2 regions of the Paenibacillus sophorae genome follow, and region 2 is predicted to be linked to the other one. Evidence: riboswitches for the same ligand, from Rfam matches in the RefSeq annotation. Region 2 holds a riboswitch; the other holds the start of a gene.
The links. A riboswitch is a leader RNA that binds a small molecule or an ion and turns the genes downstream of it on or off. The one in region 2 is predicted to bind glycine.
Positions count from the first base shown of each region.

Region 1: it holds a riboswitch for glycine, as region 2 does, so the genes downstream of both, KP014_RS02685 (amino acid permease) here and gcvT (glycine cleavage system aminomethyltransferase GcvT) in region 2, are expected to answer to the same signal.

Region 1 is NZ_CP076607.1:557,413-573,563, forward strand. It holds gene KP014_RS02645 (Lrp/AsnC family transcriptional regulator) at 1-154, shown strand, start outside; gene KP014_RS02650 (SDR family oxidoreductase) at 478-1,302, shown strand; gene KP014_RS02655 (TetR/AcrR family transcriptional regulator) at 1,418-2,026, shown strand; gene helD (RNA polymerase recycling motor HelD) at 2,124-4,541, opposite strand; partial or broken gene KP014_RS02665 (hypothetical protein) at 4,889-5,127, shown strand; gene KP014_RS02670 (hypothetical protein) at 5,372-5,656, opposite strand; gene KP014_RS02675 (hypothetical protein) at 5,698-6,252, opposite strand; gene KP014_RS02680 (hypothetical protein) at 6,269-6,568, opposite strand; gene KP014_RS02685 (amino acid permease) at 7,102-8,475, opposite strand; glycine riboswitch at 8,607-8,687, opposite strand; gene KP014_RS02690 (alpha/beta hydrolase) at 9,115-9,990, opposite strand; gene KP014_RS02695 (TetR/AcrR family transcriptional regulator) at 10,051-10,623, opposite strand; gene KP014_RS02700 (hypothetical protein) at 11,056-11,520, opposite strand; gene KP014_RS02705 (hypothetical protein) at 11,958-12,197, shown strand; gene KP014_RS02710 (MDR family MFS transporter) at 12,255-13,676, shown strand; gene KP014_RS02715 (TetR/AcrR family transcriptional regulator) at 14,294-14,974, opposite strand; gene KP014_RS02720 (MATE family efflux transporter) at 15,107-16,151, shown strand, end outside.
Region 2 is NZ_CP076607.1:135,407-151,557, forward strand. It holds gene KP014_RS00625 (AGE family epimerase/isomerase) at 148-1,371, shown strand; gene KP014_RS00630 (hypothetical protein) at 1,569-1,943, shown strand; gene KP014_RS00635 (hypothetical protein) at 2,065-2,709, shown strand; gene gcvH (glycine cleavage system protein GcvH) at 2,997-3,389, opposite strand; glycine riboswitch at 3,573-3,670, shown strand; gene gcvT (glycine cleavage system aminomethyltransferase GcvT) at 3,986-5,089, shown strand; gene gcvPA (aminomethyl-transferring glycine dehydrogenase subunit GcvPA) at 5,300-6,652, shown strand; gene gcvPB (aminomethyl-transferring glycine dehydrogenase subunit GcvPB) at 6,649-8,109, shown strand; gene KP014_RS00660 (helix-turn-helix transcriptional regulator) at 8,215-9,171, opposite strand; gene KP014_RS00665 (DinB family protein) at 9,390-9,875, shown strand; gene KP014_RS00670 (alpha/beta fold hydrolase) at 9,904-10,716, shown strand; gene KP014_RS00675 (putative bifunctional diguanylate cyclase/phosphodiesterase) at 10,985-12,775, shown strand; gene KP014_RS00680 (efflux RND transporter permease subunit) at 13,087-16,086, opposite strand.

The sequences.
Region 1 (16,151 bases), 420 kb from region 2:
TATCGTTGAAGTAGCCTACCATAACACAAACTCCTTACTGGAAATCATTCAAAAGATTCGCAGCATTCCCGACGTAAAAAACACGGACTCGTTTGTCTATTTGAAGACGTCGAAGTCGCTGTATTCGGCCGACCCTGGAATCATGAGTTTTTGAACCTGTGGCAGACACCCTGCATTGGATTCGTCATTACTCAACACACTTCTGCCAGGCTTCTTCAGGTTTTCCCAAAAAACTTTGCTGCTTTTATGACATGGTTCAGCTTAACGGAATCATCGGCTAACAATGCGAAAGGAGGTGCCTCGGCAGTTCCTTCGTTGTTGTTTGTATTGAACATCGGTGATAGTGCCTACTTAGTCGATCAAAAAATGAGTCGTTCGTTGACAAACGGATTACTGTATAATAGGATTAGAATGAGCATTCGATCTAATCTATTGTTAGCTATAGAATGAATGTTCAATTTATATATTGGAGGTTTTATGATGAGTAAAACAGTCTTTATTACGGGGACCAGTTCAGGATTGGGTAAACTAACGGCGATTCGATTTGCTCAATTGGGCTGGAACGTAGCGGCCACCATTCGTACGCCCGAGAAAGAAACCGAACTTACGGCTTATGACAATATTAAAATTTTTAAACTGGATGTCACAAAAGTGGAGCAGGTTCAAATGGCCGTGGAACAAGCCATAGCCGCATTCGGGAAAATTGATGTCGTCGTCAATAATGCCGGTATGGGCACTTACGGCCCGTTGGAGCTAGCCAAAGAGGACGCGATCGATTGGCAGTTCGCCGTTAATACGCGGGGACCGATCAATGTTATTCGTAAATTTTTGCCGCATTACAGAGCTAATCGAGGGGGCATGTTTATCAATATCAGCTCCTTCATGGGGATCACGACAGCGGTGCCGCTTGGATCGCTTTATAACATGTCCAAGTTCGCTTTGGAAGGATTGACGGAAGGTCTTTATTACGAACTGAAGCCGTTCAATATCGAGCTTAGATTGATCGAGCAGGGCGGGTCTACAGGAAATAATTTTAAGGAAAGTATCACTTGGAACAGAGATGAGAACCTTAAAGACTACGATGATTTGATGGCGAAAGTGCAACATTTAATGAATACCGCTGATACCAGCGGCCGTCTGGATGACCCTCAAATCATTGTGGATGCCATTGTCGCTCTGGCGACGGGGGAAAGCAAGAAGTTCCGTACCGTTATCGGCGCAACAGGCAACGACCTGATGGCTCTTAGAAACTCTGTGCCGATTGAGGATTATTTGGAGACAATCGCTAAAAATTATATGTAACGATATTATAACCTTCTCCCGCTACTACCATGAGGCTGTATTGACTGAAGAACGTATTAAGTATATTCTAAATCAGAATGAACGTTCGATTTGATGGTGGGAAAGGAAGAGCTAAATGTTTGAGAAATACAACAAGGTGCAGCGGGCCGTCCTCGACACGACACTTAACATTATCATTCGGAAGGAATTACAGGCGACCTCAATGGCGCTAATAGCCAAGGAATCTGGCGTATCGACCGGGAACATTTATCATTACTTTCAAAGTAAAGAAGATATTGTAAATGAATTGTACAAAGCAATTGTCACATTCAACGGAGAGTATGTGCGCGAAGGTTTATTGCAGGGCAAAACGATTCGTGAAAAGTTCGAATTAGGTTGGAATCGGGTTGTCGACTTGGGTAAAAAATATCCACAGGGCTTTCAATTTATTGAGCAGTATTCATTCTCGCCTTACATTTATGACGAGGTGAAGCAGGCAGTCTATACAGATGGCTGGTGCGGGCCTATGAACAAGTTGTATGAAGAAGCCATTCAGCAGAAGTTGTTTATCCCCCTGAATCCGAAGCTGATGGTGCAGATGCATTACGGGACATTAGTTTACATTTTGAAAGCCCATCTGCAAGGGATCTTCGAATTAACCAGCGACAGCGTGCATGAAGTAATCCGTTCCTGTTGGAAGGCTGTGCAACTCGCGGATGATAAGCTTGATCATATGTTAGAATAGACAATCAAGACCCATCGAAATTAGAAATTCGATGGGTCTCTTCATTTTAGCACCATGAGCGCGGACTTATTCGATACCTATATCCAAAAGCACCCTCTTATTGCTCTACCTCATACAAGGACTTATCCAATGCCTGAATGAATGGGGTCCACTCTCCTGCTGCGTACAGCAGAAGCCGATGCATAGCACGCGTGCATGCGGTATAAAAAAGCTTGCGCTCGCTCTCCCGATGATACGTCTGCGAAGATGCGTCGTAGATTAGAACGGCATCGAATTCAACGCCCTTAGCGAGATACACGGGGATTATCAAAGTTCCCTTCTCAAAGGTGGGCGTGCTCTTCGTCACAAGCTTCAGCCCCTGGCATCCCTGAGACGTCAAGAGATCATAAGCCTCTTTGCTTTCGGCCGCTGTCTTCGTAATGACGCCGATGGAGACGAAGCCTTCCGCCTGAAGCGCCGCGAGATGCTCAGCTATTCGCGCTGCCCGCTTCTCGCCGCTGCCCGCCTTAGAAAGGAGCGGTCTCCTGCCGCTTCGTTCAAAGGATACGATCTCCTTGGCATTCGGCAGCAGAGACTTCGTGAATTCCACAATCTCGCGGGTTGACCGGTAACTGCGAACCAGGCGGAACAAGCTCGTGTCAGATCCTCCGTAAAGCCGGATGAGCGGCGAATCTTCACCATACAGCTCCGTTGCCTGAGCAAAAATGGCCTGACCGAAATCGCCAAGCACCGTCATACGGGCACGGGGGAACACTTTGTTGAGGAACTCATATTGAAACATCGAATAATCCTGACCCTCATCGACGATTACATGCCGTATCTCCGTGTTCGTCCGAACGCACTCGATGAGCTCTTTTAAATACAGGTACGGTGTCGCATCTTCATAGAAGAGTTCGAGCCGGCCGAGCTTCTCCTTGGTCTGATCACAGATTTCCGGCCAAAGCGAGGGCATCGCCGCTCCATTGGTCATCTTCTTAAAAGCATCTTCATCTTGAAACAGCTGGACGTACAGCTGGGCCATATCGATGAACAACATCCGCTTCACGCTTCGCTTCAGCGGTTTAAACTGCTCCTTCACGATCATCCGGCGCAGCAGCTCTTCCTCCCGCTCGGCATAGTCGAAATCGCCCTCGTCCGGTCTGCGCTTGCTGTCCAGCCTTTCGCGGACCTTTTCATACTGCTCGGCAAAGTCAAACACGCCCCTCTCCTTGTGCAGTGCATGATACGCTTCGGCGTACTGATCCTTGCCCAGATAATCCAGCTCCTCCTGCACCCAGAGCGCCTCACATTCCTTGCTTTCGAGCAAGGTCAATTCACGCAGCAGCCACTCCTGCAGCATAGCAATGCGATTGGTCATGCGAATGGAAGGATCATAGCTATAAAATGTGGATTCCATTTGCTTGGCCGTGATCAAATCACGATCCCGAAAGCGGATGCTTTTGAAGCGCATGCCCTCCTGCTCCAGCCACTGCGCATAATTCTGAAGAGCTTGCAGAAAGTCTGCGGATGCCTTATACTCAATCCCTTTTATCCGGGCCTCATACCCTTGGCTTGATGCTTCTGTCAGCACGTATTCGATCTGGTCAAAGGGGTCTTCTATATGGAACGTCTTGCCAAGCCAGTGGTCCAGATATTCCTGGAAGGTCGTCTGCTGCATGTTTTCTTCACCGAGCTCGGGAAGAACGGTAGATACATAGCTGTTAAACATCGGATTAGGCGAGAAAAGAACGATTTGGTGCGCCTTGAGCCGCTCGCGGTGCTTATACAGCAGGTACGCCACCCGCTGCAGCGCCGCCGAGGTTTTCCCGCTGCCGGCCGACCCCTGCACGACGAGCATCCGGCTTTTGTCTTCGCGGATAATGGCGTTTTGCTCCTTCTGGATCGTCGCGACAATGCTCTTCATCTGATTGTCCGCGCCCTTGCCAAGCACCTGCTGCAGTAATTCGTCTCCGATCGTTACGCTCGTGTCGAACACGTTCTGAAGTCTGCCCTCGCGGATCTGATACTGCCGTTTCAGCTTCATCGTCCCCGGGATGGTTCCGTCCGGCGTGTCATATCCAGCCGCTCCCGGGGAATAATCGTAATACATACTCGCGATTGGAGTACGCCAGTCATAGACCAGGAAACTCATGCCGTCTGAATCGACGAAAGATGACACGCCGATATAGACCTGCTCGGTAGAGCTTAAGCCATCCTCGTGGAAATCAATGCGCCCAAAGTAGGGAGATGACAGCAGCCGTTTCATGTTTTTCCATTGCTGCACGCGTTGCCTGTGGCTTCGCTCCCGTTCGGACAATAATGCTTCTTGCTGCCTGATACTGTAGAAGGTCTCTTCAAAATCTTCGTCCGTACTTGTGTTTACGGTAACTTCCTGCCAAAATTGTTTGCGGATGTCCACCGCCTGATCATGCAGCCCGGCCACCTCCGGCTCCAGTTCGGTGATTCTCGCTTGCAGCTTTTCCGTAACCAGCTCCAGCCGGTCCTGTTCTTGCTTCCAATCCTCCGCGCTTATCATCTTCCTGCATGCACTCCTTCATTTAAATTTGAAGAAAAAGAAAGTTTGACAAACCGTAATGTCGTGTGGTAAGATAAAAGTGTAAATAAGATGGGTTTTCCACGTAGTTTTTTTAAACGACACCAGTAGTTCTTCAATCATAGCATAGTGCTTCTTTGTGTGCAAACTTTATTTATGCATAGTTGAACCCCCGGCGGGATTGCCGGGGGTTTTTTGATTTAACTCTTACGCCGCTCGTCGAAAGCACGTTTCAAATTAGATGACGAAGGCCGGATCACTGTTTACATTTTATGGGGGATATTGTATAAATTCAAAGCCAATACGAAAGACAGAAAAGGAGGATCTGCATGCACAGAGTGATCAAAATCAGATTTACGCTCTTTTACGGTGAGGCGCCTGAAGCAAAATGTTACGGGTACATGGAGTTGAATCAAGATGGCAATATGATCGCGCTCTACAATAGGTACGGTGAGGAAATAGACATGTATGGCGGACATGAATATGTCAGGGTACGGGCACTTGGCAAATTCGATGACGAAGACCGTGATAATTTTTTTCCTTGTTAGAAAGTAATGGTGTGGGATAATCTGCACGATAGCCTGACGATTCCGGTGCCAAGGCACTACGAAAAGTCAAATTTATCAATTTCAAATAGTTAAAAAAGAAATTTCAGACTTGCCTTAGTTCCCGTTGGTTGTGTTCTCAATGTCAATTGTTCCTAGCCGCAATTAAGGCTCTTGTCCTCTTACACCCTTGTAAATAAAAAAGAATCCTTATAGAATAAGGATTCTCACAGGAAGTTTTACGTTAATCACACTTAAACAATTAAATTACTTATTTTTCTTTTGAAAAAGAAAAATGTAAATGACAAAAAATATTAATGTAACTATAAATATAGTGTAGAGTAACCGTTCAGTTTGTAATTCATAAATGGGATTGAAGCCATTAATATCTTGGCTCTTATTAGTCAGCCTCCAAAGTGGAGCATATGTTACTTCTTGAACAGTAAGATTATTCTCCGGGCCCCATACTTTTTTAACCGGAACAAATAAGACACCAAGTATAAAAACTAATACACCATATATGATAAGCAAGATATTCCTCTGGTTACCCATCGCAATCCTCCCTCCATCCAAACTAGTTCTTCTATTGTATATTATACATTAGGAACACCCGTTGGAGGAGTTGGGGTTGTTGCATTGAGGTCGTGTGTAGTGTTGGTGCGGGACCAATACTCATTCGATTTTGTAATAAGTTTTTTGTTTGTTCCAGTTACGGAGCCTTCAATTACTTGTACAATTCCACCAGTCGAGTCAATATAATAATAGATCCCTTCCCATTCTTCAAGGTTATATTTAATATAAGGCCTCATCCCCCAAACTGTCCAAGCCGGAACGTTAGCTCCTTGTGTAATAGTTGTAGTTTGTTCAACATTAAAGGATGCTGAGAAACCCATTTTACTCTGTATAAGATTTGATCCCGTAAATCCCAATGTGGCCGATGTTTTCAGAGTTTTAGTATAGGTAGCAGTAATAGGTACGCTTGACCGATAATTATCCTCTGTAATCCATGAGGTTGCATAAGTAACTCGATCTTGAGAAAAAGTAACATGCGGGTCTGTTGACCAACCCTGACCAACAATATAAGAAGGAGAGACTTCACCAAAAGAAGGAGTTACTTCTTTTTGATTATTGTTCGTGCTTTTGCCCAATTGTGCAGCTTTATAGTTATTCTTTAATGCTTGTAGAATATTTCTCAGGATTCGAATTAAAGAAATTTAATAAGGATTTCTTAAACTGATCTTCGTTAATAATACTACCTGTTTCTTTGTCCACTCCCTTTACATCAATTTTGGTTACCTTTGTAGGTTCATTTGCGATAGAAGGAGTGTAGTAGTTGGTAGACTCTACAATATCAACTGATTTAGATGGTTGAGCTTGAGATTCAGAATTAGCGGCATTTACCACCCCGGATAAAGTAAGAGTCAGTGCGGCAACAAAGAATAAACTGAGCAACCTTTTTTTCATGAATTTTCATCGCTCCTCAAATTTCATATGACAGCTGGGCCCAGCGTATCAACAAATAGAAATTTGATTCCCTTATCGCTACAAGTTTTTTAAATAAAAATGCAAAAATACAAAATATGTAATAATTCGATTGATTTCATTATAACAGAATTTTCCATTAAGTAAAGTAAGATTTACGATAGTTAATTTGCTAGTAGATAAGAAGACATCATAGATTCTGTTCGGTTTTACTAACACACGTTCGTAAAATCCTGTTTTGTGTATATATAAACTAAGACTTAATATAGACAATGATCAAACAAAAACCCCTACACGGTTGTAGAGGCTTTCCTTTTGTTCTTGGTGGGTCTTGGATCGACTACGGCTAGACACGAAAGAATCACTTCTATTTTGGATTTCGTCTGTCGGGGCTGCGTTGTTTTGTAACTAATTATCTTTTGTAAAGTCCCGATTATAGCAAAAAATCCGCCTTTCTCTGAGCAGAAAAAAACGCACCGACTCCATGAGGAGTCAATGCGTTCATAACAGCCAATCTATTTGGTGCTCGTTGCTATACTGCTGCTTTTTTCCCTTTTGCTTCTACCAGGATACAATAAAAATAATAGAATAAACCATAGCGGAGTGAACAATAACGCCGGACGTGTTTCTCTAGCGAACAGCATAATGATGAGAATCCCGGCAAACAATGCTAAGACAACATAGTTAATAAATGGCGTAAAGGGTGCCTTGAATTTTGATTTTGCCTGTAATTCCGGCCGGGTCCTTTTATACTTGATATGGCAGACGAGGACGACGCCCCACACCCAAATGAAACAAATGGCACTTATCGTTGTCACGATTCCAAACGCCTGCTCCGGAATGAGTTTACTCAAAAGAGCGCCAACGGATATGACCAGCGTGGAGATGAATAACGAGTTCCCGGGTACATGATTTTTATTCAGTTTGGCAAAATGAGAGGACGCCTGGTCCTTCTTGCTCAAATTATAGAGAATCCGGCTTGTGGAGAACATCCCGCTGTTGCAAGCGGAAGCGGCAGAAGTTAGTACGACGAAATTGATAATCCCTGCGGCAATCGGAATTCCTACTAAAGTAAAGGTTTTAACAAAAGGACTTTCTGCCGGACTGAGCTCCGTCCATGGGTTAATGCACAGCAGGACAAAAAGCGCGCCAACGTAGAAAAATAGAATCCGTAGAGGAATTTTATTGATCGCCGATGGAATATTTTTTTCCGGATTCGCCGTTTCCGCTGCCGATACACCCACTAATTCCACACCGACATAAGCGAATACCACCATTTGAAAGGAAAATAAAAAACCTGAAATGCCGTTCGGAAAAACGCCCCCGTGTTCCCAAAGATTTCGTATCGTGACCGATCCTGCATCCGTCTTAAATCCCATGACCAGCAAAATGACCCCAATGCCAATTAAGGCGAGAATCGTGATTACTTTGATTAAAGCAAACCAAAATTCGAGTTCTCCGAAATTTTTTACAGTTAATAGATTAAGTCCTAATAAAATGATCAGGCAGATGATGGCAGGCACCCATTGCGGGATATCAAACCAATACTGCACATATACGCCAACAGCGATTACATCAGCCATAGCCGTCATGATCCAGCAAAACCAATACGTCCAACCGGTTATAAACGCGGCCCGAGATCCAAGATAGTCTTCAGCAATATCCGTGAACGATTGATAACCCGCTTTAGACAACAGAAGTTCTCCCAGCGCTCTCATTACGAAAAACACGGCGATCCCCACAATTAAATACGTAAGCATGATGGATGGGCCTGCCTGTTGAATCGCTTTGCCCGATCCCAAGAATAATCCCGTACCAATGGTGCCGCCGATTGCGATGAGTTGAACATGCCGATTTGCTAGCTCTCTCTTTAATTCTGGTTGTGCCATACCTAGTTCCCCCTTATGAATGCAATACCTTGGTGCCAAAAAAAGAGACTGGATGTCCTCCAATCTCCCGGTTCATAAGAATATCGAATCATACTTATCCTGCTGACAACGATCAGCATAACAAATACATTCAGTACTCTTCTGTCCTTTTGCCTGAGATTGTGAACCCTTCGGCGCCGCAGAATTCCCGCAGTCTCTCCAGAAGCTGCTCCTGCTATAGTGTGACCCCATAGCAATCATAGCTTGCTAACTATTAAGTTAGTGAAGCGGTAATGCCCTTCTGACATTTTAACATATTACATACTATGTGAGTGTTTTATCTGTGACGAAAGTCACACCAGTTGCCCTAACCCTCCTGGGTTTAAGGCTAATGTCCTGCTAAAAACATGTCGTTAATTTGTGGTACGGTTCTCCTCTCCTCACTCACTGGTAAAGCAGTTTGAGCCAATCCATCTTCTTTTGCAAACCAGAAAACGATGTTTTTAATGTTCTTACCGCCAGGTAAAGGGGGTTAAAAGATTGCTTCGCTGCGACATTTACGTTCTCACAGTATAGTATTCGCACATTGATAACAATCACGTGTGGAACGATTGCTATTTTAAAGCTTGCCTAGTCCTAGACTTATACTCATAGCTATGGTCATGTGTTTCTTGTTATGAATTCTAGCGTTTGATTTATGACTTGGCGTGTTTCGCTGTTATCATCAAAAGCATCAAAAGTATGCCTTCCCGTAGAATGAACGATATAGTCGAACTTTATATCCCTTAACTTTGCTATATGTACAAAATGATCAATCGATTTATTAATACGTTCGCTATCTTTTTCACATTTTACGACCAAAGAAGGCGGGAACTTCTCAGGTGATATGGATAGGTATTGTTCAGGAAAGTAATCTTTATACTTATCGTCATTGACGCTGTCGGACCAATTTCTGATATCCAGAAGACTGTAGTACGTAACAAATGACTTGATCTTATGGTTATTCTCACTTAGAAGAGGGACGACGAATGCGCCGCCTACAGAAAATGTCCAGATACAAATTCGGTTCTCGTCAATACTCCATTTTACTGCGTTTCTCTTAACAAATTTTATTGCATCGGAGATATCGCTTGTAACTTCATGGATTCTGGATAAATCCATATTTGCACGTCGATGATTAAAAGGAATACCTATCAACCCAATGTTCGCTAAAAGTTTTCCGTAAGAAGTGTACAATCCCCAATTTTTAGCGTCTTTTATTAATACTTCGAGACCTTCGCCATGTACGAGAAGAACAGCAGGTAATTTCGCGTTTGGTTCAAGATTAGAAGGTCGGTAAACATCCATAAGTAACTGCTTTCGATCCACCTTCTTATACATGATATTTTCAATAACGTCGTTCTGTTTTGATTCATCAATTTCATAGATTAACTTTTTTTTCTTCACATTGCATATATACCAATAGGCATATAATAGGAAGAACAATACAGAACCAATCAGTAATAAAGCAACGATCCCCAGAATGCTCCAAATCATGAAAATAACCTCCATAAAATATGGTTAATAAACACTAACCTTATAATCAAAAAGAAAAGGCTACTTTGAGCCAAGTAAACCAGCAATCCGAACTTGAATTTGCAACGTGGTTTGTTCGAGTTGTTGAGGCAAAATCATGTTATCCATAAGGATAGGTAATCGCAAGAAAGCTCCGATGAACAAAGTAGCACTTAAATAGGGATCTTGATTAGGTATTTCATGATTATGTACACCGGCTTGGATTAAATCAACTAATGCCATGGCAGGTTGTCTGCGGTTCCTAAGAACCTCCGAGAGACAGTCATGATTTTGTCCAAGCAGGAGAAAACCGAAGCGATCCTCCGCTATCATTTTCATTAATTCCTGAATCAAAAAAGCTAACTTTTCATTAAAGGGAATAGACATGTTAGCGAAATAATCAATAACTTTCGTATACTGTTCCAAGTAATGAATGTATACTTGCTCAGCGAGAGCAGTTTTACTTGGGAAGTGCTTATATAATGCCGCGTCGGTCACACCGACTAGTTTACCTATTTCTTTAACATTTGTTCCGTCGATGCCTTTTTGAGAGAAGAGAGTTACAGCGGCGTTGATAATATCATCGCGTTTACTATCAATATGTTTTTTGCTCATGACAATATAGTAAGTGATCGTTAACTAAATGTCAAATTACTTGTTCAGGTCTTACAAGAGCATGATAACTTAGGTAAAAATGCGACTATTACTGGCTCGCATTTTTGTTTGTGTCTGGATTAGGAGGCTGCCGCCGCTGAATTTCTTCTAGCAATAAGGCAATAAATGCTTTCGCTTTATGCACGAATTTCCTATGCCATCTTAAATGAATTCATTCAGATTGACCTCTAACTCAACTCGCTGCTTTACCACTATTTGTGATACGGTTCACCGTATCACTGTAACCGCGAATTTTTGTAGAAAAGCCTCTATTCCGCCACTCGGAACAGATGCTTATATTTTTCACACTCAAAAGGGGCGAGTAACAAAGGACTCAACAAGCCCTGCAAATCCATTCAGTACCCGAATATCCTCGCACCCATATAGCTTACTTTAATATTGTCCTTTTATCACAAAAAACGAGCCCCGAATTGTACCAGCTAGTTTAGACTGCTGCCTAGCAAACTTAAACTTCCCTTCTAACTCCCTTGGTATCTCCATCCCCTCAGAAAGCTTAAAACCAACGGCCCGCTTCTTAGGGTCATCAACCGTATACATGACATTGATCCCAAGACCATCCTCATAAAAGACGTAGGAAAATTGGATATTTTCCACTTGAAAACGCGACGTTTCCAAAGGTTTGGCCGCAAACGCAATATCACGTTCTTCTTTCAAAATTCGGTTCACATAATCAAGGGTCTCCTGGCTTTCGCCAGCTGGTACAACCGTAAATTCATGTTTGTATTTGTTCATAAAGTAACGGGCTTCATTAGCACGTAAACCAGCAAGCGCTTCTGCTACAGGTGAAGACTCTAAACCTGCCGTAGACACATTTTTAAAATCAACGATATACGACATTTCTATTCCTCCTTTTCTCTCATTATTCCCTAACTGGTATTAACAAGCACCTCTTTAAATACTCGGCAAATATTCGACGTTATTGCGTCAAATCCCTTCATTTCGAGGAATTGAAACCATACCAAATAATTATCAAGACATTTTGTTGCAACTTAGTGGCCTCAGTTTAAACATTTATGATACGGTTCTCCGCGCCCTGACCGAGTACCAGATTGATTTACCTTGTAGAGTTGACCGGCACGTTATCATAATCCCCAAATCTCATCTTGTCAAGAAATAATGTGCGAATGAGCGACATAGTGGGGGAGCCCCCTTTATGCTTTCGAAATATGAATGAATTTCCGAGTATGAAGAGCGATATCGCTTTTTCCAATTCATCCGGTTTCACGTAAAATTTTATTCAGGTTCATTACGAAAAATAGAAAAGGAGGAGCTGCATGAACAGAGTGGACAAAATCAGATTTATGCTCCTTTACGGTGAAGCGCCTGAGGCAAAATGTTACGGGTACATGGAGTTGAATCGGGATGGCAATATGATCGCGCTCTACAATAGGTATGGCGAGGAAATAGACATGTATGGCGGACATGAATTTGTCAGGGTACGGACGCTTGGCAAATTCGATAACGAAGACCGCGATAATTTTTATTCCTTGTTAGAAAGTGATGGTGTAGGATAATCTGCACGACAGGCTGGCGATTCGGTGTCAAGGCAATGAATATTCGGGAGGTAAAAGATGAACAAACGGGTTCAAGAGGTAAGTGGAATGAAGAGAGGGCCGATGTTAACCGCGCTACTCATCGGTGCATTTGTTGCGTTTCTTAACGAAAATTTGCTTGCCAATGCGCTTCCTGGATTGATGCGGGAATTCAACGTTGCTGCCGCGACCATACAGTGGTTATCGACAGGCTATATGCTCGTTATCGGCGTACTGGTGCCGGTGACCGCATTACTACAGCAATGGTTCACGACTCGCCAGATGTTTATGTCTGCGATGGCGTTATTTTTGGCCGGTACTTGCTTGTGTGCAGTATCCCCGGGATTCGGAATCTTGCTGATGGGCAGGGTTGTTCAGGCTTGCGGGACAGGATTATTGATCCCGTTGATGATGAATACGATTCTCGCCCTCTATCCTCCAGAACGCCGGGGTGCCGCCATGGGTCTCATGGGGCTGGTCATCATGGTCGCCCCTGTCATTGGACCGGCTTTGTCGGGGTTGATCATTGATACCTTTCACTGGCGATGGCTGTTCTACATGGTGATCCCCGTCGCACTGTTTTCGATTATTTATGCATTCATATACTTGAAAAATGTGACAGAACTGACCAAGCCAAGGGTCGATCTTGTATCCATTGTAATGTCAACCGTCGGTTTCGGCTGCGTCACCTACGGCTTCAGCCAGACAAGTGTCTCTCTTGAGCCTGAAGGTTACGGATCGATTGCAATAGGCAGCCTTTTCTTGCTCTTGCTTGTATGGCGCCAGTTCATGATCAAAGAGCCGTTGATTGATCTTTCCGTATTCCGGCATCCCACTTTTTCTCTGGTTGCGGTATTGATTGTAATTCTGATGATGGTTCTATTCGCCACAACAACATTGCTGCCGTTCTATATGCAGGATGTGATGAAGTTGACAGCATTCGCGACAGGCTTACTTCTAATACCAGGTAACATTTTGAACGGGATACTGATGCCGGTATCGGGGAAATTATTCGATAAATTCGGGCCGAGGCTCGTAATTGTGCCCGGACTGTTCCTGATCGCCATATCGTTGTGGCTGTTTGCCGGCATCGACAGTGATACAACACAAGGTTCCGTTCTGTTGGGTCATGTCCTCTTATTCTTAGGCATGTCGTTCGTCGTCATGCCGGCTCAGACGGCAGGATTGAATCAACTTCCACGTCACCTGGTCCCTCATGGCACAGCCATATACAATACGCTCCAACAGATTGCAGGGGGAATTGGCATCGCATTGTTCGTCGGCATCATGTCGTCTGGAGCCAATCGTTATCTTCACCATTCGCTCGATCCCACTGCGATGCATGAGAAGACACAAAGCATGGTTTTCGGTCTACAAACGGTTTTTTGGATTGAATTTATTCTTGCAATACTTATTTTGGTGCTGGGTTGGTTTATAAAAAAGTCACCTGAACATAATTGATTCATTACTAGGCACAGATTGAATCATAAGTTTAAAACCGTGCAAGAAGCAAGGGGCTGTCTCACAAGGGTCGGCCTTTTATTTCGTTGTACCTTAGAACCGCTGACTATAAGGAGAGCTGATCATGAATCGAATAAAATGGCTGTGGATTTTCGTGTTACCGTTCCTGTTTCTTATCGTGATACCTGGGCAAATAACATCTTTAGTCTCACTGTATTTGAAGTTATACCGTTAACAAAAATCCACCTTTGCATTAACCTGCTTATGAAGAGATTATCCAATATTAATTCTTGCCTAACCCTGTTTACCATCATTTGTGGTACGATTCACCGCGCTGGCTGAAGCGGCAAGTTTTTGAGAGACCACCTTTTCAAAATGAGCGACAAGCTGGGCATTACCATTGGCCCTGTTTCTCCTATATATGTTCTTTGAGAATCCGAAAGCCACTCTGCGTATTAAAGTCCATAATTTATTTAACTAATTCTGCGTCTGGATATCCTTTTCAATATAGGTGACTTGGAAATAAAAGTATAGGCTGTTGGGCTTGAACCCCTCATATCATATATATTCCTCATTGAAAACGCCTATCCGATAACCGGATGAGCGTTTTTTACATACTACTTCTCCTGCTCCTTGATCACTTGCTCAATCCCGAGCAGAATCAGCTTCAAGCCGAACTCAAATGCCCCGTCGGTCCCCATCAGCTCGAACAGCCCGTTCGTGAACATCCTCCGAAACAGTCCCGCATCCGTCTCGCTCATGGAGTCCAGAAGGCGAATCATCTCCTCACCCGGAGGCGCTCCCTGGTCCTTAAGGATCGCGGAGACATTGCGCTCATGCTGATAATCGTCCAGAACGAAGTAGAAAACATAGTTCACAAGCGTAGTAACCACTTGCATTTTCTGCGCTTGCTCAAGCGGCGTCGATTCCACGCAGAGCAGCATACGGTTGGTGAACCGGATGATGTCCGGTTCGTGGGGCAGCGTCATCATCATGAGCTGAGTGGAGCAGGGATATCGGCTGAGCACGCTCCGTACTGTTACGGCAAGCCCTGTCAGTTGCTCCTTCCAATCCCCCTCGGAGTGGAACTCCTCCAGGATCACCTTCGATACCTGATTGGCCAGGCGCTGGTAAAGATTTTGTTTGCTCTTGAAGTACCAGTACAGGGAGGGAGCCTGAATCCCCAGCCTGTCGGCCAATCGTCTCATGCTGAATTTCTCAATGTCCTCCTCTCCGAGAAGCTCCCACGAGGCTTCCAGAATCCTATCCTCCGAAATTTGAGGCTGCTGCTTTTTCATCGTTATCCGCCCTTTTATCTAACAGTGTAAGTTTATGCTTTACAGGTTCTTAGGTTCATGATATCATCTAACACTGTAAGGTTCAATCTAACACTGTTAGTCTAGAAAAAACAAAGAAAGTAGTGATCCAACATGGATGCAGAAAACCTCTATTACTTTGAAAAAGCACCGGTAGCAAAAGCCGTAGCTCACTTCGCTGTACCGATGATGCTAGGTACATCAATGAATGTCATATATTCCATTTTGAATGCCTACTTCCTAGGCACACTCCACAATACGGCCATGTTAACCACACTCGCACTAACCTTGCCGTTATTCGCAATCATTATGGCACTGGGCAACTTGATTGGCATGGGCAGCGGCACATTCATCTCCCGTTTGCTGGGAGAGAAGAGATATGATGACGTAAAGCATGTGTCTTCATTCGCTTTTTACAGCAGTTTAGTTCTCGGACTTATCCTGATAGCCGTGGGTCTCCCATTGATCGATCTAATCGTACACGGCCTGGGGGCAACGCCTGACTCCTTCGGATTCACGAAGGACTATGTCACGGTTATGCTTATCGGTTCACCGTTCGTTGTATTATTCTTCACGCTGGAGAATATCGTGCGCTCAGAGGGTGCAGCCATCACGTCTATGATCGGTATGATTCTCAGTGTTGTTGTAAATATCATTCTCGATGCGCTCGTCATCTTCGTGTTCCAATGGGACGTGATCGGCGTTGCGTCGGCTACGGTCATTTCTAACTTGGTTGCGAGTGTATACTACGCCTTCCATATGGGGTATAAGAGCCAATTCTTAACGGTCTCCGTCAAATGGTTCAAGGCTACCAAGGACATTCTGGGCAATGTATTCAAAATCGGAGTTCCCGTCTTTATTATGAGCATCTTTTTGGGGGCAATGTCGCTCATCTTTAACCATTTCCTTGTCGAATATGGGGATTCGGCCGTAGCGGCTTACGGAATTTCATCACGTTTATTGCAGTTTCCTGAGTTTATTCTGATGGGTTTATGCGAGGGAGTTGTGCCGCTTATTGCCTTCTCTTTTACAGCGGATAAATTGCGCATGAAGCATACCATTGGATTTACGAGTAAAGCAATCGTGGTGTTAGCAGCCGTATTCGGCATTGTCGTCTATTTGATTTCCGACCATTTAATTGGTCTTTTTACAAATGACC
Region 2 (16,151 bases):
AGAGGAGGAATAGCCTGCCGGACTTGATGACCAGAATCAGACGGCCGTTTGCATGCTTTTCCCCTTAAATCCTTCAGCTAACATAAAGTCCAAGCTTAACGCATAGATGATCATTATCGACAAAACAAAAGAAAGAGGGATATATCCATGAACGATACCCGAGCCGTTTATCCAGATTTCGCGGATCCATCCTTTTTAAAGCAGCATATTCTGGACACGGTGCATTTCTATGCCCCCCGGTGTATCGACCTTCAGAACGGCGGTTATATCAACTCCTTCCTGGACGATGGAACCATAAGCGATTACGAGACGAAACAATTGGTTGGAATGACGCGGTTCGTTTATATTTTCAGCGCAGCTTTACAGGTTGGGGGACCTGAGAAGTACCACGGAGCAGTGGAGCACGGGCTGCACTTTCTGCGTGAATATCATTGGGATCATGAGCATGGCGGATATCATTGGACGGTAAAAGGACGTACTCCGACCGATAAAAGAAAGTTCGCCTACGGGCACGCTTTTGTCTTGCTGGCGGCCTCCAACGCATTCAAAGCGGGAATCTCCTCAGCCGGGCCGATGATCGGCGAAGTGTACGAGGTGCTGGAGAAACATTTTTGGAGTAAAAAAGACGGACTGTACGCCGATGAACTCACCACCGACCGAATGGAATTGTCTCCCTATCGCGGACAGAATGCTAATATGCATTTATGCGAAGCGATGATGGCAGCTTACGAGGCTACCGGCGACAGACGCTATCTGGACCGCGCGAATACCCTGGCGTATTCCGTCATGTTCAAGCTGCTCCGGCAATCGGGCGGACTGATATGGGAGCATTACAATTCCGATTGGGAAATCGACTGGAACTACAACAAGGACTACACCAAGAGCGAATACCGGCCTTACGGGTATATTTTCGGCCACTCTATCGAGTGGTCCAAGCTGCTCCTGCTGCTGCACCGGCACTTTCCGCAGGAATGGCTTCTACGGCTGGCGGAGCGCTTGTTTTGGGAGGCGCTGCACAAAGGACTGGACCGGCGGCATGGGGGTATTTTCTTCGCAATGTCTCCTGTGGACGGACGAATTATCGACGCGGATAAATCGTACTGGGTAATGGCTGAATCGCTCGGCGCTTCCGCTATGCTGGCCGCCAGTACAGGCCGGGCGGAATACCGGAAATATTATCTGGATATGTTCGCTTACTGCTGGACTTATTTTGTAGACCATCGCTTCGGGGGATGGTACCAGGTTCTGGATGCATGCAACCGGAAATACAGCAATATCAAGAGCCCGCCGCCGAAGGCCGACTATCATCCTGTCACGAACTGCTTAACGGCACTCTCCGTATGGGAAAATGCGGCTGGTAAGCCGCAGTGACGCAAGCAGGAAGTTCAGAAGGAGCAGCGCCGACTGGGAAATCCGAGTGTAGTCGACCTAAACTGGGACTCGAAATTAAAATCAGAGCTTGACGAAATCCTTCCGGGCATGAAAAAGGATATCGGTCGCCGCAGAGGACAGTAGGGGTTTCAAAACACGGGCCCTCTCGGCGTGCTTACGCGCAGTGGTCAGACTCCATGCCGGCGGCACATCATGCCGTCCCTCGTTGTGTAGAGGTTGAAGGGACAACGCATCCGTTTGTTCAGGCGGAACAGCATTCTTTTCCTGCAAACCAGCAGGTTTTATCGGTGAATTTCGCCCGGGAAGAAGAAATGGATGCAATTGCGCAGTCATTTGAGGCTTACACGCCGGAACAGGAAGAAGGGATGAGAGATGCCCGCACATTTGCAGGAAATGAGTTTAGGAGGGGTTTTTGCGAGAAAAAAAGATGTACAGATGCAGAAATTCTCCGCCTTCCGCTGATGCCGGCTCATGCCTTGTGGGGTGGGCGGCGGTCGCGTTTGTGTCCACTGAAAGGCAACCTCATGATTCATGTCGTCATCTCTTGCTGAGTCACATGCAAAGCACTGATTTTGAAATAGTGCCGAGACTTTTTATATTAATAATGGGATTATTGGAAGGAAAAAATATACAGAACGTGGAAGAGAGTAAACAAAGGAGATGTTGCAGACTATGCCTTCTCTTGTCCGCGCTCTGCGCGACCCGAAGCGGTGGCTGGCCGTATGGAATTGGATTGGCATGCCGCTCATCAGCCTGGTTTTTCAAGTCTTTTTCTTAATCTTTCTACTGGGTTTCGGAGGTTTTACGTTATTGCTCTGGTCCTATCCCCGCCTGTTCTGGGGTATCCCATCCGGCATGCCCACGGGCTGGAAACTGATGATGATAAGGAGCTATTTTCTGGCCTTTGGCGCCTTATACGCAATCGTCTGGTGCGGCTACTGGCAGATACTGTGCGCGCTGAACAGCGGGAATAAAATCCCGGCTTTCCCGGTTCATGTGCTGGCCGCCTGGCTGCCGCTGCTCGGTACGCTGTACTTTGCCGATCCGGTCAGCTATCCGGACGCCATGATTCCGATCTCCGCCGCCCAAATCACCTTTGAGATGAGCACTGCCATGACGGCTGCTGCGCTGTTCCCTTTTTACTCTGCATCGATATTCCTGTTCGTTCTTTCCCCTTCCGTGCGGACAGGCTGGAAAATAGGAAGACTTCTAGGGCTGTGGATTATTTTTGCAGCTGTCAGCTTGTATCTGCTATCCGTCTTCTGGCATATCGCGCCTTCAATATACAAGGGAATCGCTGGATTTCCCATACGCTAGCACCCGGTGAAGGAATTTTTGGTAAAGCGGAAAACATGGCTTCCGGCTCTAGAGGCTGCGGGGGCCTCGGAAGGGTGCGGACTTGAAGTGAATTTTGCATAATGCCGACTCAAAAAAGCAAAAAGCAGGCCTCAGCCGAAGGATAAATCCGCCGTCCCAAGCCTGCCTAAGCCGATTCACTGCTATCTGCGCGTATGAGATCTCCAAGCAACCGTCGAGAATGCCGAATAAAAGAGCGCTTTAGGCAGAATACCCCTGCCCAACAATCCGCTGTTCCCGCTTATGATTTACTCGCCGACCAACTCACGATAAGCCGCCGCGTCCAGCAGTCCGGAAGTAGCCGAATCGTAATCTCCCTCGACTTCCACCTCGTAAATCCAGCCTTCGCCGTACGGCTGAGAGTTCAACAGCTCGGGGCTGTCTTCCAGCGCTTCGTTGACCCGCGTCACCGTTCCCGACACCGGAGAATATAATTCGGATACGGTCTTGACCGATTCAATGCTGCCCACGCTGTCGCCGGCGGTGATCGCCGTACCGATTTCGGGAAACTCCACGAACACGATGTCGCCAAGCAGATGCTGGGCATGATCGGTAATGCCAACACGCACGGTTGTTCCTTCTCCCTGCTGCGCCCATTCATGCTCTTCGCTGTACCGGAGATTGTCTAGCACTTCACTCATTTTCGTTAGCCGCCTCTTTTCGTCATTGGGAGTCATAAATTAGTTATAGACTAAGTTATGCCCTTATCCGATGTCAATATATCTAACAGGAAAATAAATTTCGGCCGGTTTTGATCGAATTGTGTTGACATCGGGATGGGATTCCAGTATTAATGGAGTGAGAATAATCACATACGACTGCGAATGATGGCACAGGGAGAGACTGTCCTGCAAGGACGGCGCCGAAGGAGTAAGCCTTAACCCAAGGTGAATCTCTCAGGCAAAAGGACCTCTGCCGGACGCATCTCTGGAGAGCACCGGAGCTTCATAAGCATACGGTCACCAACGGGGAAACCTGCATTCAGCTAGGGCGCCAAGCCATAGGGCAAGCAGCGGCTCATGCTGAAATACCGGACGTTCACGGCCCGGCGCAGGGTAACTTTCAGGTACAAGGGACAGAGCGAAGGACGATGTCGCGCATATGTTGCGCAGATGCGTCTTTCGCCTGTCCCTTTTTGCGCTTGCAGTAATAGAGAGGCCGATCCCCTGTAAGGTTTCGGAAGATGTCTCTGGGGGCAAGCTTCACTTTGTAGGATAAAAACACAGGGAGTGACAACATGGATGCTTTGAAAAGAACGCCTTTTTTCGCTTTCTACTCCGCTTTTCCGGAGTCCAGAAGCATTGATTTCGGCGGTTGGGAGCTGCCGGTCCAGTTCACCGGCATCCAGAAGGAGCATGAAGCGGTACGCAGCCGGGCGGGATTGTTCGATGTCTCGCATATGGGCGAGTTTATGGTGACGGGCAGCGGCGCCGAGGCGTATCTGCAGCATATGACAACCAATGATGTCGGCAAGCTCGCGGACGGCCAGGCGCAGTATTCGCTGCTCTGCTACCCGGACGGCGGTACGGTCGACGACCTGCTCGTATACCGTCTGGGCGAAGGCCGCTACATGCTGGTCGTCAATGCCTCCAACATCGGCAAGGATTTTCAGTGGCTTCAGGACCATCTGCCGGAGAGCGGCGTGAAGCTTACGGACCGGTCGGAAGAAACGCTGCTGCTGGCGGTTCAGGGGCCGCATGCGGAAACGATCATGAGCGAAGTCACCAATGTGCCGCTGGCCGGTCTGAAGCCGTTCCATTTCGTAGAACACGCGGCAGTGTGCGGCGTGGAAGTGCTGCTGTCCCGCACAGGCTATACCGGCGAAGACGGCTTCGAGCTGTATGCTCCGGTAGACGCCGCGGCGAAGCTGTGGAACGGGCTGCTCGAAGCGGGCAGCGCCCACGGGCTGACGCCAGCGGGTCTCGGCGCGCGGGACACGCTTCGCTTCGAGGCGAAGCTGCCGCTGTACGGCCAGGAATTGTCGAAGGATATCTCGCCGCTGGAAGCAGGCATTGGCTTCTTCGTGAAGCTGGATAAGGGTGACTTTATCGGCCGCGAAGCGCTCAAGGCTCAGAAGGAGCAGGGCGTCCCGCGCCGATTGGTTGGAATCGAAATGATCGACCGGGGCATTCCGCGTTCGCATTATCCTGTCTACTCGGACGGGCAGCGGATCGGCGAGATTACGACAGGCACGCAGTCACCGACGCTGAAGCGGAATCTCGGGCTTGCCTTGGTGGAAGCCCGGTACAGCGAAATCGGCATGGAGCTGGAAGTGGAGATCCGCGGCAAGCGGCTCAAGGCCACTGTCGTGAAAGCCCCTTTTTATAAGAAAAACTCCTAGTGAAGTCTTTTCGAAGAAGTTGCCAAATCCCTCATTAGCGGTTGTTTTTCTTGCGATTAAAGAATTGTTCAGCTCCGCTGAAAACTTATAAATTCTTTAATCTAAAAAAAAGCCGTTAAGCACCTGTCTGTGCAGGACATAACCTATTCATTTAATCAGCTTTATAATTAATCAGCTTCATAATTAATCAGCCAAGGAGTGAATCCGTAAATGAAGCATCGTTATCTGCCGATGACCGAGCAGGACCGCAGCGAAATGCTGGCGGAAATCGGGATTCAGTCCGTGGAGGAACTGTTCGCCGATATTCCCGAAGCCGTGCGCTATAAGGGCCGGTTGCCCATGTCGGAAGCGCTGGACGAATACGCCCTGCTGCGGCATATGAAACAGCTGGCGGACAAAAACGCCGATTTCGACAGCCACACCAGCTTCCTGGGCGCGGGCCTCTACGATCACCATGTGCCCGTCGTTATTAACCATGTCATTTCCCGTTCGGAATTTTATACGGCTTACACGCCTTACCAGCCGGAGATCAGCCAGGGCGAGCTGCAGGCGATCTTCGAATTTCAATCGTACATTTGCGAGCTGACCGGCATGAAGGTCGCCAACGCCAGCATGTACGACGGCGCGACGGCCTTGTCCGAGGCGGCGGTGCTGGCTTCGGGCGCTGCGAAGCGCAAGAAGATCGTCGTCAGCAGCGCTGTCCATCCCGAAGCGCGGCAGGTGGTGAAGACGACCGCAGCCGGACTCGGCCTTGAAATCGCCGAGGTCGGCTCCTCGGACGGCGTCACCGATCTTGCGCTGCTGGCGCAGGCGATTGACGGCGAGACGGCGGCGGTGCTGGTGCAGTACCCGAACTTCTTCGGGTGCATCGAGAATCTGGCCGCCATCGAGCAGCTCACGCACGACGCCAAAGCGCTGCTCGTCGTCAGCGCCAATCCCCTCGCCCTCGGCGTACTCGAAACGCCGGGCAAGCTTGGCGCCGACATTGTTGTCGGCGACGCCCAGCCGCTCGGCATCAGCGCCTCGCTCGGCGGTCCGACCTGCGGCTACTTCGCGGTCGCGGAGCATCTCATGCGCCGCATTCCCGGCCGCATCGTCGGCCAGACGGTCGACCGCAGCGGCAAGCGCGGCTTCGTGCTGACGCTTCAAGCCCGTGAGCAGCATATCCGCCGCGAGAAGGCGACGTCGAACATCTGCTCCAATCAGGCGCTGCTGGCGCTTTGTGCTTCCGTCTATCTGTCCGTAATGGGCAAGGAAGGCTTGCGCGAGGTCGGCGGACTGAATATCCGCAAGAGCCATTACGCGGCATCCCGGCTCGGGGCTATTCCAGGCGCTAAGGTCGCCTTCTCCTCCCCGTTCTTCAATGAATTCGTGCTGAAGCTGCCGGAGGGCAGCGATCCTGGCGCGGTTAACGCCAAGCTGCTCGGTAAAGGCTTCCTCGGCGGCTATGATCTCGGCAAGGACTACCCGGAGCTTTCCGGCCATATGCTGATTGCCGTAACGGAGAAACGGAGCAAGAGTGAAATCGACGAATTTGCAAGCGTACTGGAGGGCTGTTTATGAAACCGGAACAAAGCCTTATCTTTGAACTGAGCCGTCCCGGACGCGCCGCCTATTCCCTGCCGGAATGCGATGTGCCGGCGGAGGAAGGCCTGGATGCGCTGATTCCCGCCGAGCTGCTGCGGAGCGAACCGGCCGCGCTTCCGGAAGTGTCCGAGGTGGATGTTATCCGCCATTACACCGCCCTGTCCCGCCGCAACTTCGGTGTTGACAACGGCTTCTATCCGCTTGGCTCCTGTACGATGAAATATAATCCGAAGATCAACGAGGATGTCGCCCGCTTCCCGGGATTCGCGAAGATCCATCCGTACCAGCCGGAAGAGAGCATCCAGGGCGCGCTGGAGCTGATGCACACGCTGCAAAGCGACCTTGCCGCGCTGACCGGCATGGACGCCGTATCGCTTCAGCCCGCCGCCGGCGCGCATGGCGAATGGACCGGACTGATGATGATCCGCGCGTATCATGAGAGCCGCGGCGAGGTCCGGACCAAGGTCATCGTCCCGGACTCCTCGCACGGCACGAATCCGGCCAGTGCTTCGGCTGCGGGCCTTACGACAGTGACCATTCCTTCCAATAAGCAGGGAATGGTAGACCTGGAGGCGTTGAAAAATGCGGTCGGCAGCGACACCGCGGCGCTCATGCTGACCAACCCGAGCACGCTCGGCCTGTTCGAGACGCAGATTGTCGAAATCGCCAAGATCGTGCATGAAGCGGGCGGGCTGCTCTACTATGACGGAGCCAACTCGAACGCGATCATGGGCATCACCCGTCCCGGCGATATGGGCTTTGACGTTGTGCATCTCAATCTGCACAAGACGATGAGCACGCCGCACGGCGGCGGCGGCCCGGGCGCCGGCCCGGTCGGCGTCAAGGCGAAGCTGACTCCGTTCCTGCCCGGCCCCACCGTGGCCAAGACGGAAGACGGCAGCTTCACGCTTCAAGAAGGAAGCCCGCAGTCGATCGGCCGGGTGAAGGCTTACTACGGCAACTTCGGCATTCTTGTCCGCGCCTATACCTACATCCGCACCTACGGTCCGGACGGACTGCGCGAGGTGTCGGAGAACGCCGTGCTGAACGCCAACTATATGCTGAGCCGCCTCGCGCCGCATTTTGACGTGCCTTACCCTGGCATCTGCAAGCATGAATTCGTCCTGTCCGGCAAGAACCTGAAAGCCTATGGCGTTCGGACGCTTGATGTCGCCAAACGCCTGCTCGACTTCGGGTATCATCCGCCGACTGTCTACTTCCCGCTCAACGTGGAGGAGTGCATCATGATCGAGCCGACCGAGACGGAAAGCAAGGAAACGCTCGACGGCTTCATCGAGACGATGATCCGCATCGTGCAGGAAGCGAAGGATACGCCTGAAATTGTTCTGAACGCGCCGCACACCACCGAAATCAGCCGTCTTGACGAGACGCAGGCAGCGCGGAAGCCCGTGCTGAACTGCTCCTGCGGATAAGCGGGCGGCAACGCGGCATTAGCACGATAAAGTCCTTCTTGAACATCTGGAGAATCATTTTTCCAGGTGCATCAAGGGGGATTTTTCAGTTTGCGGGGAGGGTTGTTATACTTGCCTATCATACTTGGCCAGCAGCTCCTTCAGCTTCGCTCTCATGCAGTCGATCAGCTCCGGCGGTTCACGGACCTCGGCGTCGCTCCCAAGGCCGATGAACAATCTGGCGAAGTAAGGAATTTCGCTAATCGGAATATCGCCGTCTATCCAGCCGGTGCCGTCTTCCCGAACCTGCAGCAGTCCCCGCCGTCCCAGCTCCGCTTCGCACACCCGTACCCCCTCCTCGCTTAGTTGAACGCGGCAGCGGGTATACTGGCTTTTGTCCGAAAAAGCATCTTCCCAGTTTCCCAAATGAACGCTGCGCAGGTTCAGCGGCTTTATTCCGGGGCCCCCTTCCTCCACGCTTACGATTCGGTCGCACCGGAACAGCCGCACACCGCCGCGCAGAAAGCAATACGCCGGACAATACCATAGGCCGCTGCTGGCATAAATGCCGATCGGCTGAATGTCCCGGACCGATACGTTCTCCTGCGATTTGTATCCGATCCGCACGACCCTTTGCATCACAGACGCATCTAGCAGACAAGACAGATAGGGAGACTCAGCCTGTCTAGCCGGAATGACGAAATCCACCCGGTTCTTCATCTGGTCGATCCTGTCCCTGACGTCCCCAGACATATAATTATAGAATTTGCTCAGCGCCGACGAAGCCTCCGTCTCAAAAGGAATAAAAGAGTAATGACGCAGGGCGTGGCAGGCGAAAAAAAGGGCGACCGTCTCCTCCTCGGTAAAAGCGATAGGCGGCAGTATCCGTTCGTTCAGCACCTGGTACCCGCCATGTGGCCCCACTTCCGAATATAAAGGAACGCCAAGTTCTCCAAGCTCCTGCAGATCCCTTAATATCGTCCTCGCCGACACGCCGAATTCCTGCGCAAGCTCCTTGACGGTAAACTTCTTCTTGCGGTTAACGGTCAGCATCAGCTCCAGCAGCCGTTTCGATTTGGGAATGGTGTCCCGGTTTTCGCGTTTGGACATGGGCGGCAGCCTCCTTTCTGCATTTGAGCTGGAATCTTTCTATTATTTCATGACAATACTTGTCACTATTATAGACTACAATGGAAACCGAAGCCCAGAGCGACGTATGCTGGAAAATTACACTTCCCAGATGAACCGTCTAACTACGATGCGCTGCTGGCAAAACCAATGCAATCGAAAGGTGTGAGCTTATGCAAGCCTTAAGTGAAATGAAAGGTCTGCTGTTTGAAGAACTGGAGCATATCATCCGGACCTCGTCCAAGCTGATTGCTAAAATCTCCCCGGAGCACCGGGATTACCGTCCCCGGGACAATATGCGTTCCCTGCTGGAACTGGCCCAGCATCTTGTATCCATTCCCTCGGTCGATCTACTGATCCTGCAGGAGCAAGGGCAGCCGGAAATCCGGCGGATGGAAGAAGAAATAAATCAGGACAGCGCATCGGAACAATTATCTGCATGGATGGACAAAGGCTTTAAGGATCTAAAAGCGTATATGGAGGGACTGAGCGAGGAAGACTTCCTGCACAAATCCACCAAGCCGTTCTATCTGGAGTATGGTTCCGTGCAGGCCAAATGGCTGATTGAAATCGTCACCCATGCCCAGCACCACCGGGCGCAGCTCTTCAATTATATGAAGGAACTCGGCTATGACGTTAACATGTTCGATCTGTACTGAACCGGATGCAGGCACAAGGAGGAATAAGATGATGGCCGATCTTAAATGGAACCCTGTTGCAGAGGGATATTCCCGGAAGTTCTTTGAAGGTCCGGATACGACCCTGTCGTTTATCGATTTTGGAGGCGGCGGATTTCCGGTGCTTGCCCTGCACGGCCATATGAACGAAGGCTTGTTCGCACAGGATCTGGCCCGGACGCTGGCAGGTGAATACCGCGTTATCGCGCTGGACCAGCGGGGGCACGGAGAATCGGGCCGTCCTTTAAGCTACGATAACGAACGCTACGTCGACGATGCGCTGGCCCTGCTCGATCATCTTGGCATTGATGAGACCGTACTGCTTGGTCACTCTCTCGGAGGCGTCGTCGCTTACCGCCTGGCGGCGCGGCGTCCGGAGCGGGTGCGTGCGCTGATTATTGAGGATATTGGCGCGGTCGTGAACGACAACCTAAGCTTTACGGGCCGGTGGCCGCGGCGAATGCCGACGAAGGAAGCGCTGATTGCCGCTCTGGGGCGGGTCGGCCCGGCCTTCGCTTACTCGATGCGGGAGTACGGGGACGGCTGGGGACTGCCCTTTGTCCCTGAAGATATGGCAGTCTCCCAGCGCCATCTGAACGGCGATCACTGGGACGATTGGCTCGCAACCGATTGTCCCGCTCTGCTTCTGCACGGTATGCGGAGTACATGCCTGTCTTACGACCAGGCGGAGGAGATGGCCTCCAGAAGACCGAATACGAAGCTTGTTCATTTTGAAGCCGGCCATTCCATCCATTTTGATGCGCTAGACCCTTTTATTGAAGCCATTCAGGCTTTTCTTAAATCGATCAGAACCGAACAATAGCTGCCAAAACCCGGACTTTGGGGCCCATGCTGAAATACCAGAAGTTTCACAGCCCGGGGCAAGGCAACTTTCAGGTGTAGGGGACAGAGCAAAAAACGATGACGGGCATATGCTGCGCACATCCGTTTTTTTGCCTGTCTCTTTTTTGCGCTCAGGCTATACCGTCGAATTTATGAAAAAAAGAATGGAAAATAGAGGATTTTGAATGAAAATGGCGAATTTTTAGCAGCAAATGCGTTGATATAGTTTTTAAATTATGGAGGGTAAAATGCCGCGGAAAAACAATAGTAGAAGTACCCACAGCTCCATTACGTTCACAAGAAGTTCGCATGAAGAAATCAATCAGGAGCATATGAACACCTATACCTTTAGTCCTCTGCGGGGGGCCTCCAGAATTTCTGGTATTTACTTTATTGTCGGATGTTTATGGATTCTGCTAACCGATAGAGCGGTTTCAGCTCTCACAAATAACGCCGAATTGATCGCCACGATAAATATGATCAAAGGATGGTTCTTTGTTTTCATGACGGCACTTCTTATTTTTGTTCTTATTCTAGGAACGCTTAAGCGAATCAGGAAGGTAGAGAAAGACTTAGAGACATCCTATAAAAAAATGATGGTTACCCATGAAGATCTGGAATCCGCGTACGAGGAAATCACAGCTACAGAAGAAGAATTGAGGCAGCAGTACGATCAGTTAATCGAGAATCAGCGCAAGCTCAGCGAGAGCGTGGAAAAGATGCAGCATCTCGCCTACCACGATTTACTGACGGATCTGCCCAATAAACTGGACTTGTACGAGAACGCGGCAAATATTCTTGCAGACTCAAACGGCGCTGCTGCTTTAATGTTTGTGGATATCGATAACTTTAAATATATAAACGATACGATGGGTCATGGTTTCGGAGACCGTCTCATTGTTAACGCAAGTGAAAGACTGCTTTCCATCGTGGGAAAAGACGGGGTCATTTACCGAATCGGAGGCGATGAATTCATTATTTTGCTGCATTCCTTGAAGGACAAGACGGATGCAGACATTATGGCGGCCCGCATTCTTGCCGGACTTAAGGAAGCGGTCGTCATCGACAACAGTCTCTTGCACATCAGCACCAGTATTGGAATCAGTCTTTACCCCGATCATGGCAGCGATATTATGGAACTGGTCAAACGGGCGGACATTGCCATGTATAAAGCGAAAGAAGCGGGCAAAGGCAACTTCGTCGTGTTCAATAATCCCCTGAATGATACATTTGCCGAAAGAATGAACATTGAGAAGCAGTTATATACCGCGATGGAACAGAATGAGTTTGATCTCTTCTATCAGCCTCAAGTGGATCTGGCACTGAACAAAGTGACCGGTCTGGAAGCTCTTCTACGCTGGAACAGCCCTGAACTGGGAAATGTCTCTCCATTCAAATTTATCAAAGTGGCTGAGGATTCGCATTTGATCATTCCTTTGGGAAGCTGGGTATTACGCAGAGCCTGCGCGTTCCTGAAGAATCTTCACGAGCAGGGATTCGGACATTTGACAATGTCCGTCAATATTTCGATGCTGCAGCTATTGCAAACCGATTTTAATGAGCTGGTGCTCGGTACGCTGCAATCCTCCGGTCTTAAGCCCGATTATCTGGAACTGGAAATAACCGAGTCCATATTGATCGAATCCTACGAGCATGTCAGCACCAAATTGAACGAACTGAGAGAAAAGAACATCAAAATTGCGCTGGACGATTTCGGGACAGGTTATTCTTCTTTAAGCTACCTGACCCATCTGCCGATCTCCACTTTAAAAATTGACAAGTCCTTTATTGACTCCATTCCGGCGGAAACAAATCATGCGATACTGCTCGAACAAATTTTGATGATCGGCAAAAGGATGAACATGTGCGTAATTGCGGAGGGAGTGGAGAGAGCGGACCAGCTGACCTATTTGCAGGAGCAGGGCTGCGACAAAATCCAGGGTTATCTGTACAGCAGGCCGCTCGCTGCAAAGGACATGGAACAATTGTTGACCGGCTGGGAAAGTTCCGGAACTCCTATCACCTGCATTGAACCTTAACAGTTTGCGGCCGAATTTTCTTGTCCGAATCGATGAAACATGCTGATGCCGCCGGGTATTCAGTGCGTTGCTGCCTCGCATCCCCAAACAGTATAAGTCCGAGCTTCGGCACGCTGTCCGTTTCGGGAAAGCTCCCCCCGCTCACATCCTCATACAGGTAAGGGTATTTTCCGCACAAAAAATGAAGCGATGGTTCCCGGGTAAAGTACCGGGGAATCATCGCTCCACAAGTGATTTCTTTCTTAACTATCCTGCATTCAGCGCGGCAACCGCCCGCCCATGCCCTTGCTTATTTGAGGCTAAGCAGCGAATTACGCCGCTTGTCTCAACGCTTTTTTGCGCTGCTTCGCCGACTTGCGGAAGTAGAACAGCTCGTAAACCGCCGGCACAACAACCAGCGTTAGCACCGTAGCGGCGGTCAAGCCGCCGACAACCACAATCGCCAGGCTTTGCGAGACAATGCTTCCCTGCTCGGAATGGCCGAACAGCAGCGGCAGCATTGCGCAGATGGTCGCAATGGCCGTCATCAGTATTGGCCGCATCCGCGTTCCCGCCGCTTCGAGCAGCGCTTCACGAATGCTCATATGCTCCTCGTTATGCTTGACGCGGTCAATCAGCACAATGGCGTTCGTAACTACAATGCCAATCAGCATCAGCGCGCCGAATATGGCGGTGAAATCAGGGGTCACTCCGGCTACCAGCAGGCCGACAACAGCTCCGATGGCTGCCAGCGGCAGAGAGAACATAATCGCCAGCGGTGCGCGAAGCGTCTTAAAGGTAATTACCATGATCAGGTAGACAAGGCCGATGGAAATGAGCGCCGTCATTCCGAGATCCTTGAAATCGCCCGCCTGGTCGGCGGATGCGCCACCCGATACGAGGGTTACGCCTTCAGGCAGCTTGACGCTGTCAGTTTCTTTTTTGATGGAGGCCCCAACTTCGGAAACCTTTTTCGGATCGACTTCGGCAGTAATACGCGCATAAGGCTTGCCGTCTTTACGGTACAGCATGGCCGGTTCGTTTCGCACTTCCAGGCTAGCAAGCTGCGACAGCTGCTTAAGCCCCGTGGAAGTCATCAGCGTAATGCCCTGCAGGTCCTTTTGCGATTCAGGTTGGGCGAGCGGAGATAATACGACCGCAGCCGAAGAACCGTTCAACTCCATCTGACCAAGCGGCACGGGATTCAGCATGCCGGCCAGCTGCATCGATATTTCCTGCGCGTTGGCCTGCGCTGGATTCACGTTGAAGGCAAAGACCGGCTTCGTATCCTCCATGTTGCTGGAGATCTTCTGGATGCCGTCAACCGTCTTCACCTTATCCATAACCTGATCGGCTGCGGCAGTAATCTTGGACAGGTCGTCGCCGACAATATCAATGTACTCATTGGTCGAACTCGAACCCATCATGCCGCCTTCGTTGGCAGCCAGGCTTGCTCCGGCATAGCTGCTTTGCAGCCCCCGGATTTTATCGATAAATGCCTGGGCGTCGGAGTTTTCTTTCATTACTACTGTATAGTTGACCACGGTAGGCGAGGATACGCTGCCCCATTTAGCGGCATCGGTGCTGTTCCCGGACTGCATGATTACCGTCTCCGCCTGAGGCTGTTTCATAATTTCCTGTTCCAGCCGTTTCCCCTGTTCAAGAACCTCCGAGACCGGCGTATCATTCGGGTATTTCAGCTCTATCGCGACATTGCTTGCATCTGAAGCGTCCAGCGCCCCTTTGGGCATGCTCATATACGCGGCGATTGAAGCTACCAGAGTGACCAGTCCCAGCGACAGCGACACCCATTTATGGTTCAGGTTCCACTTAAGAAACCGCTGGAACCGCTTGGACGGCTCATGCTCTTTCATCGATGTATTCCGCAGCAGCACGGAGCTCAGCAGCGGAACGACGGTCAATGCGACCACCAGCGACGTCAGCAGCGAGTAAGTAACGGTTAAGGCAAAAGGCAGCAGGAACGCCTGCATACTGCCGCGCAGCAGACCTATCGGCAGGAAGACGGCGACGGTGGCAATCGTTGAGGACGTTATCGCCCGGGCAACCTCCTTCGTTGCGCTGATCATCATGTCAACGGAGAAGGACTCCTTCTGAAGTCTGCGATAAATGTTCTCGATAACCACGATACTGTCGTCGACCAGACGGCCGACCGCAACGGCTACCCCGCCGAGCGTGATAATGTTCAGCGTAATTCCCGAAATATCGAGCAGATACAAGGTAACAGCCAGCGACAGCGGAATGGAAACGGCTGTTACGAGCGTTGCCCGCACATTGCGCAGGAATATCAAAATGACGATGGTCGCAAACAGCGCGCCGAGCAGCACTTCACGCATCATGCTGTTCACGGAATCGACGACCATATCCGAGGTGCTGAACACGACCGCGGCTTCGGTCCCCTTCACATCCTTATTGATGCGCTCCACCGCATCCTTCACCTTATTGCCGACATCAACCGCGTTGGCATTGGCTTCTTTCGTCACTGTCGCGAACAGAACATCCTTGCCGTTGGAGCGGCTGACGCTTTCCTGATCACTTTTCACCTGAACCGACGCGATATCCTGCAGCGTCACCCCGGCCGAGACAGGCAGGCGTTTCAAAGTATCGACACTGTCAATGGAAGAAACAACATTGACGCTGCCCGTCTGGCCGCCAATCGTCTGCTCCCCGACGGAAGCCGATACGTTCCGGCCTTGAAGCAGACCGGTAATTTGCGCAATGGACACCTTCTTTTGCGCCATCAGCTGCGGATCAAGCTTGACCGTCACCTGAGGCGCGGTTTTGCCGTACAGCGCGACGTTCGCAACACCCTCAATATTTTGCAGCTCGGGAATTATCACCGTCTCCGCCAGCTTCAGGTTCTGTTCGGTTATTCCATCGTCAAACGAAAGGGTAGTCGAGGCTACCGGAATCATGGAGGTATTTAACTGAAGAACGAACGGCCGCATTACACCTTGAGGAAACTGCAGCGCGTCGACCGCCTTCTGCACCTCCTGCGCGGCATCCTTCATATTCGTCTTGGAGTCAAAATTAATATCCACTTTTGAGAAGCCATTTCCCGAGGTGGACGTCATCTCCGTCTTGCCTTTGACCATTGCCAGAGCGGTCTCGATGGGTTTGGTCACCTGCTCCTCCATCGCATGCGTGTCCTGGCCGGGACCAATCGCCGTTACCGTTACCTGCGGATTATCCGCCTCCGGCAAGAACTCCATCGGCAGCGAGCTGTAGCTCATCACTCCCACTACGAGCGCCATCACAATTAGCAGCCCTGCGGCCGCCTTGTTGCCAAACGCCCATTTTGTCAACCATGTCATTGATAATTTCTCCTTCCACTCCCCAGTATTGATAAAGCTCTTGTTGCATGCTTCTTTATGTAGAT